2 regions of the Aerococcus mictus genome follow, and region 2 is predicted to be linked to the other one. Evidence: a T-box and tRNA genes for the amino acid it is inferred to sense, from the RefSeq annotation. Region 2 holds a T-box; the other holds one or more tRNA genes.
What was found. The T-box of region 2 lies ahead of serS (serine--tRNA ligase). A T-box ahead of a tRNA ligase gene usually reads a tRNA of that ligase, here a tRNA-Ser.
Positions count from the first base shown of each region.

Region 1: it has a tRNA-Ser gene. The T-box ahead of serS (serine--tRNA ligase) is inferred to sense a tRNA for this amino acid. The anticodon was not compared.

Region 1 covers NZ_CP132985.1:845,999-849,420, reverse strand. Annotated here, with positions in the region: gene mutS (DNA mismatch repair protein MutS) at 1-1,080, opposite strand, end outside; gene DBT49_RS03890 (histidine phosphatase family protein) at 1,207-1,833, shown strand; tRNA gene DBT49_RS03885 (tRNA-Ser) at 1,865-1,952, shown strand; gene DBT49_RS03880 (GNAT family N-acetyltransferase) at 2,329-2,841, shown strand; partial or broken gene DBT49_RS09795 (IS1182 family transposase) at 3,053-3,422, opposite strand, start outside.
Region 2 covers NZ_CP132985.1:2,035,745-2,039,166, reverse strand. Annotated here, with positions in the region: gene guaD (guanine deaminase) at 1-82, opposite strand, end outside; gene DBT49_RS09385 (dicarboxylate/amino acid:cation symporter) at 452-1,678, shown strand; T-box leader at 1,772-1,990, shown strand; gene serS (serine--tRNA ligase) at 2,097-3,395, shown strand.

The DNA.
Region 1 (3,422 bases), 1.2 Mb from region 2:
CATCAATTGCAGGAGCTCGCGGGCATTGACCTGCCCCATCGAGATCTTAGCCACTAAACGCTCCAAGTCGTAGACCCCAGAGAGATTTTCTTGGATATTGCGCCGTTCAAAGAAGGCGTCGATCAAGGATTCTACTTGGTCTAAGCGCTCTTCAATCGTTGCTCGGATAATTAGGGGACGATCCAGCCACTGTCTTAGCAAACGTCCGCCCATGGCGGTTTTAGTCTCATCGAGAAAATGCAGTAAACTTCCTGAACGTTTCTGAGTTCGAATCGATTCGGTTAATTCTAAATTGCGTTTAGCAAAATAGTCCATATGCAAGTAATAATCTAACTCATAGGACTCCGCTTGGCGCCAGTGGTTAACCATACGAAACTGGGTACTATAAACATAGGCCATCAAAACGCGCAGAGCCTTAAGCTCAATACGATGCTTAATATTTTGAGTAATTTTTTCAAAGGCAGTTTCCGGCAACTGATCGAGGGTTTTCTGATTAATATAGGAAGTGGTAAAAGGAAAGAGCTGCTCGAGTTGGGCCAAGTCATCTTCGTTCAGTTCATGATAAAAGACGACTTCCTTGGCTTGAATTTGTGAAAATTCTGTTAACAGCATTTCAAATGAATTCATATGGGTCACTTTCAGCTCGCCTGTTGAAATATCAGTATAAGCTAAAGCATAGGCGGCTTCTTGATGTATAATCGCACAAATAAAGACATTTTCCTTATCGCTAGAATTGTAATAAGTCCCCGGGGTAATCACCTTGATCACCTGGCGGTCTACCATACCCTTGGCTTGCTTAGGATCTTCCATTTGTTCAGCGATGGCTACCTTATAACCTTGATTGACTAGGGTTTTCACATATTCGTCCGCTGAATGATAGGGAACACCGCACATAGGAATGGGGTCATCCGCATTCCGATTTCGGCTCGTTAAGGTAATTTCTAATATCTGCGCCGCTTTTTTGGCGTCATCATCAAACATTTCATAAAAATCACCCAACCTAAAAAATAAAAAGGCATCGGGATATTGATCTTTGATCTGATAGTATTGCTCCATCATTGGTGTTTTTTTCTTCGCCATTGTTTACATCCTTTAATCTTAACTTTTTACAATCTTATCCATTCTAACACAGAAAAGCAAAGGGTGAAATTCACAGCTTTAATAATTCGTGATAGAATAAAAGCTAAAAAAGGAAAGGAATTAATCATGTTAAAGCACTTATATCTCATGCGCCACGGCGAAACGGAATTTAATTTGGAGAACCGCGTACAGGGCTGGTGTGATTCCCCTTTAACTGAAAAAGGTATCCGACAAGCCGAGCTGGCTAGAGATATGCTAAGGGAACGGGAAATCACTTTTACCCATGGCTACAGCTCACCACTTGATCGGGCGATTACGACTCTAAAACACGCTATTCCTAATCCCATGCCCACAGAAACAGTCACCGGCTTAAAGGAATGGGGCTTTGGTTCACTAGAAGGGCAATCTCGCGACCTCATGCCTAAACCTCTCTCAGCACCTAAAACGGATGATTACTATTGTCAATATGGTGGTGAAAGAGCTAGCGAAGTCTGTCAACGCATTAACCATAGCCTCCAAGCCATCATGACAAAAGAGGATAGCCAGCAAGTCTTAGCGGTCGCTCATGGGGCTGTTATCTACCAATTTGTAAAAGATTTCCTTCCTAAGCCAGCCTCAGGTATTGGCAACTGCGAAATCTTTCACTTTGTTTACGATTTCAACACCTTTACCTTTATAGAAAATATGAAGCCTTATCGGGAGATGTCCGTGTCTGGTGAAAATTTATTTGCAAAATCGGACAAAACGTTATAAGATATACTTTGTTGCTAACTTAGTTTAGCCGGGAGAAGTAGCGAAGAGGCCGTAACGCGCTTGACTCGAAATCAAGTTGTCGGGAAACCGGCACGTGGGTTCGAATCCCACCTTCTCCGTTGGAGATTTTCTAACACATCCTACGAATTGCTAAAGCCTGTTAAATCAGCGTTTGAGAGGTTTTAAAATTTCTAATAATTGCCAATAAACGCTAGTTTTCGTTAGAAAATCTATGATTTTTCTATGATTCTACGATATAAAGATTATGATATAGCCAGCATGTTAAGCACCTATTTATAGGTGCTTTTTCTATGATAATTATTTTATAAAGTCAATAAGAGAGAACATACTAAAAAACACAACTTATAAGTGTTATTTTTTGTTAGATAATATAACACGGTAAAATCTATTACACAAACTAATAAGTATATATTTTTTGTAAAATTTTATATATTATTATAGAATAATGTGAAATATAGAAAGGATAAGATCGCTATGGCTGAAATCGTACCTTGCCTACAAACTGATTTAAAACAATTAAAGGAAGTTAGTATAGAAACTTTTTCCGATACTTTTGGCTATGCTAGCAGTGAAGAAGATTTACAAAACTATCTAGAAAAAGCATATAATATTGATAAATTACAAAAAGAACTAGAAACCCCCGATGTTAATTTCTACTTACTTAAAGAGGAGGAAGAAATTATAGGTTATTTTAAAATTAACATTGGAAATAGTCAGACAGAGCACATAGGCGACAATTGCCTTGAGATTGAACGTTTCTATATTCGTAAAGGCTTTAAAAGACATGGTTACGGCAGGAAAATGATGAAATTTATTCATGACTTGACAAAATATCTAAACAGGGATTGTATATGGCTAGGAGTGTGGGAACATAATCAGCCTGCTCTAAATTTCTATTCGAAAATGGGATTTAAAAGGATCGGACAGCATGATTTCTATGTTGGTGCAGATCGACAAACAGATTATATTGTCTCTAAATACCTTTAGAATTAATTTATATTAAATAACTAATATGATAGATTCTTTTACATAATTTTTTTATAACATAAAGCGAAGAAAATAAAAATAGTCCACAAGTACATTAGTTTAATGTCCCTACTAATTAGAGTTTATATATTAAGAGTCTGGGACAAAAGTCTGCGAACTCTAAAACTAAAAGAGGATCTATAAATTACTTAATCGTGATTTGTAGATCCTCTTATTTTATTGCTTTTATTTTGCTATATTTTTTCAAATTATTGGCCATAAAGGCCAATCCAACATCAGTTTTAACCCTTGTTTTTCCTCTGAGGTTAAATCGAGTAAACCCTAAAATAGCTTTTATCTGACCAAAAACTGGTTCAACGTCAATTTTCCGTTTGGAAAAGAGCTTAGACCCTTCTTCAGATAAAAGCTTCTGGGTTTCTATATTTTTTAATTCCTGATAGTTTTTATTATAGTAAAGCGCCTTTTGCGGCGCATTTTCTGTATCCAAAGGCTTATAAACCTGAACTTCAGAAATATAACCACTCATTTTATTTTTTCGTTTTTGGAGATGACTAAAGAAATAAACCGTGCCGTCAGGATGT
Region 2 (3,422 bases):
CCGCGATCAGGGCTTGGGGGACATAGTCTAATTGGCCGTAAACAGGGGTGTGGAAGAGGTCACCTTGGAAATACTGGGTCATCGATTGAATATCCTTTCTATTCTGCCACTTATCACTTGAGGCAATAAGCGAATATTGATAGTGTTCAGAGTGATGATTATTCATAAAATTAATGATTTTTAGTGGTTAAATTGTCAACCAACAGTTTCATTCTAACAAAAAGCGAATATAAATCAAGCTAAATTTAAAATCGTCCGGAAAATACCAGCGTTAGGGACTTTTCCTAAGACACCTGTAAAAAATCACCCAATTTTAGCCTCCAGCCAGGTTTGGACTTTTATGGGTTGTTTTTTATCGAATCGTGCTATTCAGTTGATTTTACAAAGTGATCACTTTTTGCTAATATTATTAGAATGCCATGATAAGAAAATGAAATGGAGGTGGGAAAAGATGGCAAGAGTACTTGAAAAAAGGAAAATTGGCCTCGTTCCCCGAATATTATTAGCAATTATTTTAGGAATTATTGTTGGACAGTTAAGTTTGGCACCGGAGTGGTTCTTTAGGCTCTGTGTCACCTTTACCGGTATTTTTTCTAGCTTCTTAAGCTTTGTGATTCCCTTTATGATTATTGGTTTCGTGGTCCAAGGGATTGCTGACCTGGGGCAAGGAGCGGGTAAGTTACTCGGGATTACGGTCTTGACCTCGTATTTATCGACTATCGTCGGCGGCTTTTTGGCCTATTTGATAGCTAGTCAGCTCTTTCCCTTTTTTATCAGTGAAAGCCTGGTCGAGCGCTTAATCCAAACGGCACCTAGTCTGGAACCGCTTTTTGTTATTCCTATTGAACCTTTCTTTGATGTGACGGGGGCGATTATATTTGCCTTTATGATGGGACTGGGAATCTACTGGCTCCGCCAACACGGTCGTGGCCAAGTGCTTTATGAAGGTTTTAGCGACTTTGGTGGGATTATCAGCCAGGTCCTGGCAAAAATTGTGGTGCCTCTCTTACCCATCCATATCTTCTGTAATATCAGTAACCTCTCCTATAGTGGCTCGGTCTTTGCCATTATTTCAGTCTTTTGGAAGGTCTTTATCTGTGTCATTCTCTTACAGCTTCTCTATGTGGGCTTCCTATTTATTCTTTTTGGGACCTACGCGGGCAAGAATCCCTGGCAGCTGATGAAGAACCAAATCCCGGCTTATATGACCGCTATTGGGACCCAATCCTCCGCCGCAACTATTCCTGTCAACTTGAAGTCAGCGGCTAAAAATGAAGTTTCCCAAGACATTGCGAACTTTGTCGTGCCTCTCTGTGCCACCATTCATTTGACTGGGTCTATGATTACCATTACGGCCAATGCCACGGCCCTCCTATTAATTTACGGTATGCCCCACAATCTTACTACTATTTTAGCCTTTATCTTGACGCTGGGGGTCTGCATGGTGGCTGCACCTGGGACTCCGGGAGGGGCCATAATGTCAGCCCTACCTTTCTTACCGATGATAGGGATAATTGACCCAGGCATGCAACAAATCATGATCTCCCTCCACTTGACCCAGGATTCCTTTGGGACGGCCGCCAATATTTCGGGAGACAACGCCATTGCTGTCTTTATTGACAAGATTTACCATAATTACATTAATAAAAGCGAGAAGGAAAGCTCAGACTTGGCTTAGGCAAAAGCCATTTGACAAGGCGGGCTTTTCTTCTTAAAATAGACTTAGCTTTGGAGTTTTACTCCAGTAAAGTCTTGGATGACTTTATATATAGAACAAGTGATGCTTGTGACTAGTAGCTTAGGAAACTTTTTAGCGAGTCCATGGTGGGTGAGAATGGATAGGGGGACCTGGGTGAATCCACACAAGGACTGCCTACGACTTAGTATTAAGGAAGTAGGGCCGGCACAAACCGTTATTTGTAAGTGTAAGGCAAGACTTGCCTTGAAGCAGGGTGGTACCGCGCAGAGTGATGACCGTTTCGTCCCTTTGATTGAGAGGGCGGAATGGTTTTTCTTTTGCCCTAATAGTGTTGAAGAGCATTCGCCAATATTAATAAAGTAATAATGAAAAAGTTTAAAAGAAATGAGGATTTGTAATGATTGATGTACGTTTATTACGGGATAATTTTGATCAAGTGGCTGAGGCTTTGAAGGGCCGGGGGGTTGAGAAAGAAACCCTAGAACACTTACGCGACCTGGACCAAAAACGCCGCCAAGTGATTGTCGAAGCGGAAAACTTGAAAAAGGAACGGAATATCGCTTCTGACGCTATTGGTCAACTCAAGCGCAATAAGGAAAATGCCGACGACAAGATCCAAGAAATGAAGGCCTTAGGGACCAAGATCAAGGCCTTGGACAGCGACTTAGACCAACTTGACCAAGAAGAGCATGATATCCTGGCGCGGATTCCTAACCTACCAGCTGAAGGCGTACCGGTCGGTGCAGATGAAGATGAAAATGTGGAAATCCACCGTCACGGGGAAACCCCTGAATTCAACTTTGAACTCAAAGCCCACTGGGACTTAGCCGAAGATTTAGATATCCTTGATTGGGATGCAGGGGCTAAGGTGTCAGGTTCTCGTTTTGTCTACTATAAGGGTCTGGGGGCACGTTTGGAACGGGCTTTGTATAACTTCATGTTGGACCAACACCAAAAAGAAGGCTACATGGAAATGATTACGCCTTTCTTAGTCAACGACCAAGCCATGTATGGGACTGGACAATTCCCTAAATTCACCGAAGACGTTTACCAAATCACCAATGAAGGGCAAGACCTGACCTTGATTCCTACTGCAGAAGTGCCGTTAACGAACTACTTTGCTAAGGAAATCTTGAAGGAAGAAGACCTGCCTATCCGGGTAACGGCTCTCTCACCTTGTTTCCGTTCTGAAGCCGGTTCAGCGGGACGGGACACCCGGGGTTTGATCCGGATGCACCAATTCCAAAAGGTAGAAATGGTTAAAGTAGCGACTCCAGACCAATCCTTCGATGAACTGGAAGCCATGACTAAAAACGCAGAAAATATTCTCGACTTACTCGGTTTACCTTACCGTCGCATTATCCTCTGTACCGGGGATATGGGCTTCTCAGCAGCCAAGACCTATGATATCGAAGTTTGGATGCCCGCCCAAAATACCTACCGGGAAATTTCTTCCTGCTCTAACTGTGTGGACTTCCAAGCACGCCGGGCCCAAGTCCGCTACCGGGACATTGATGGCAAGACCCAACTGGCCCATACTTTAAACGGGTCTGGTTTAGCAGTGGGTCGGACAGTCGCTGCCGTCTTAGAAAACGGACAAAACGCGGACGGTTCCATTACCATCCCTGAAGTGCTGGTGCCTTACATGGGTGGGGTAGATAAAATTACCAAGGAAAACGCCCGGGGCTTAAATTAAGAAGTTTAGAATGATGGAAAAGTATTT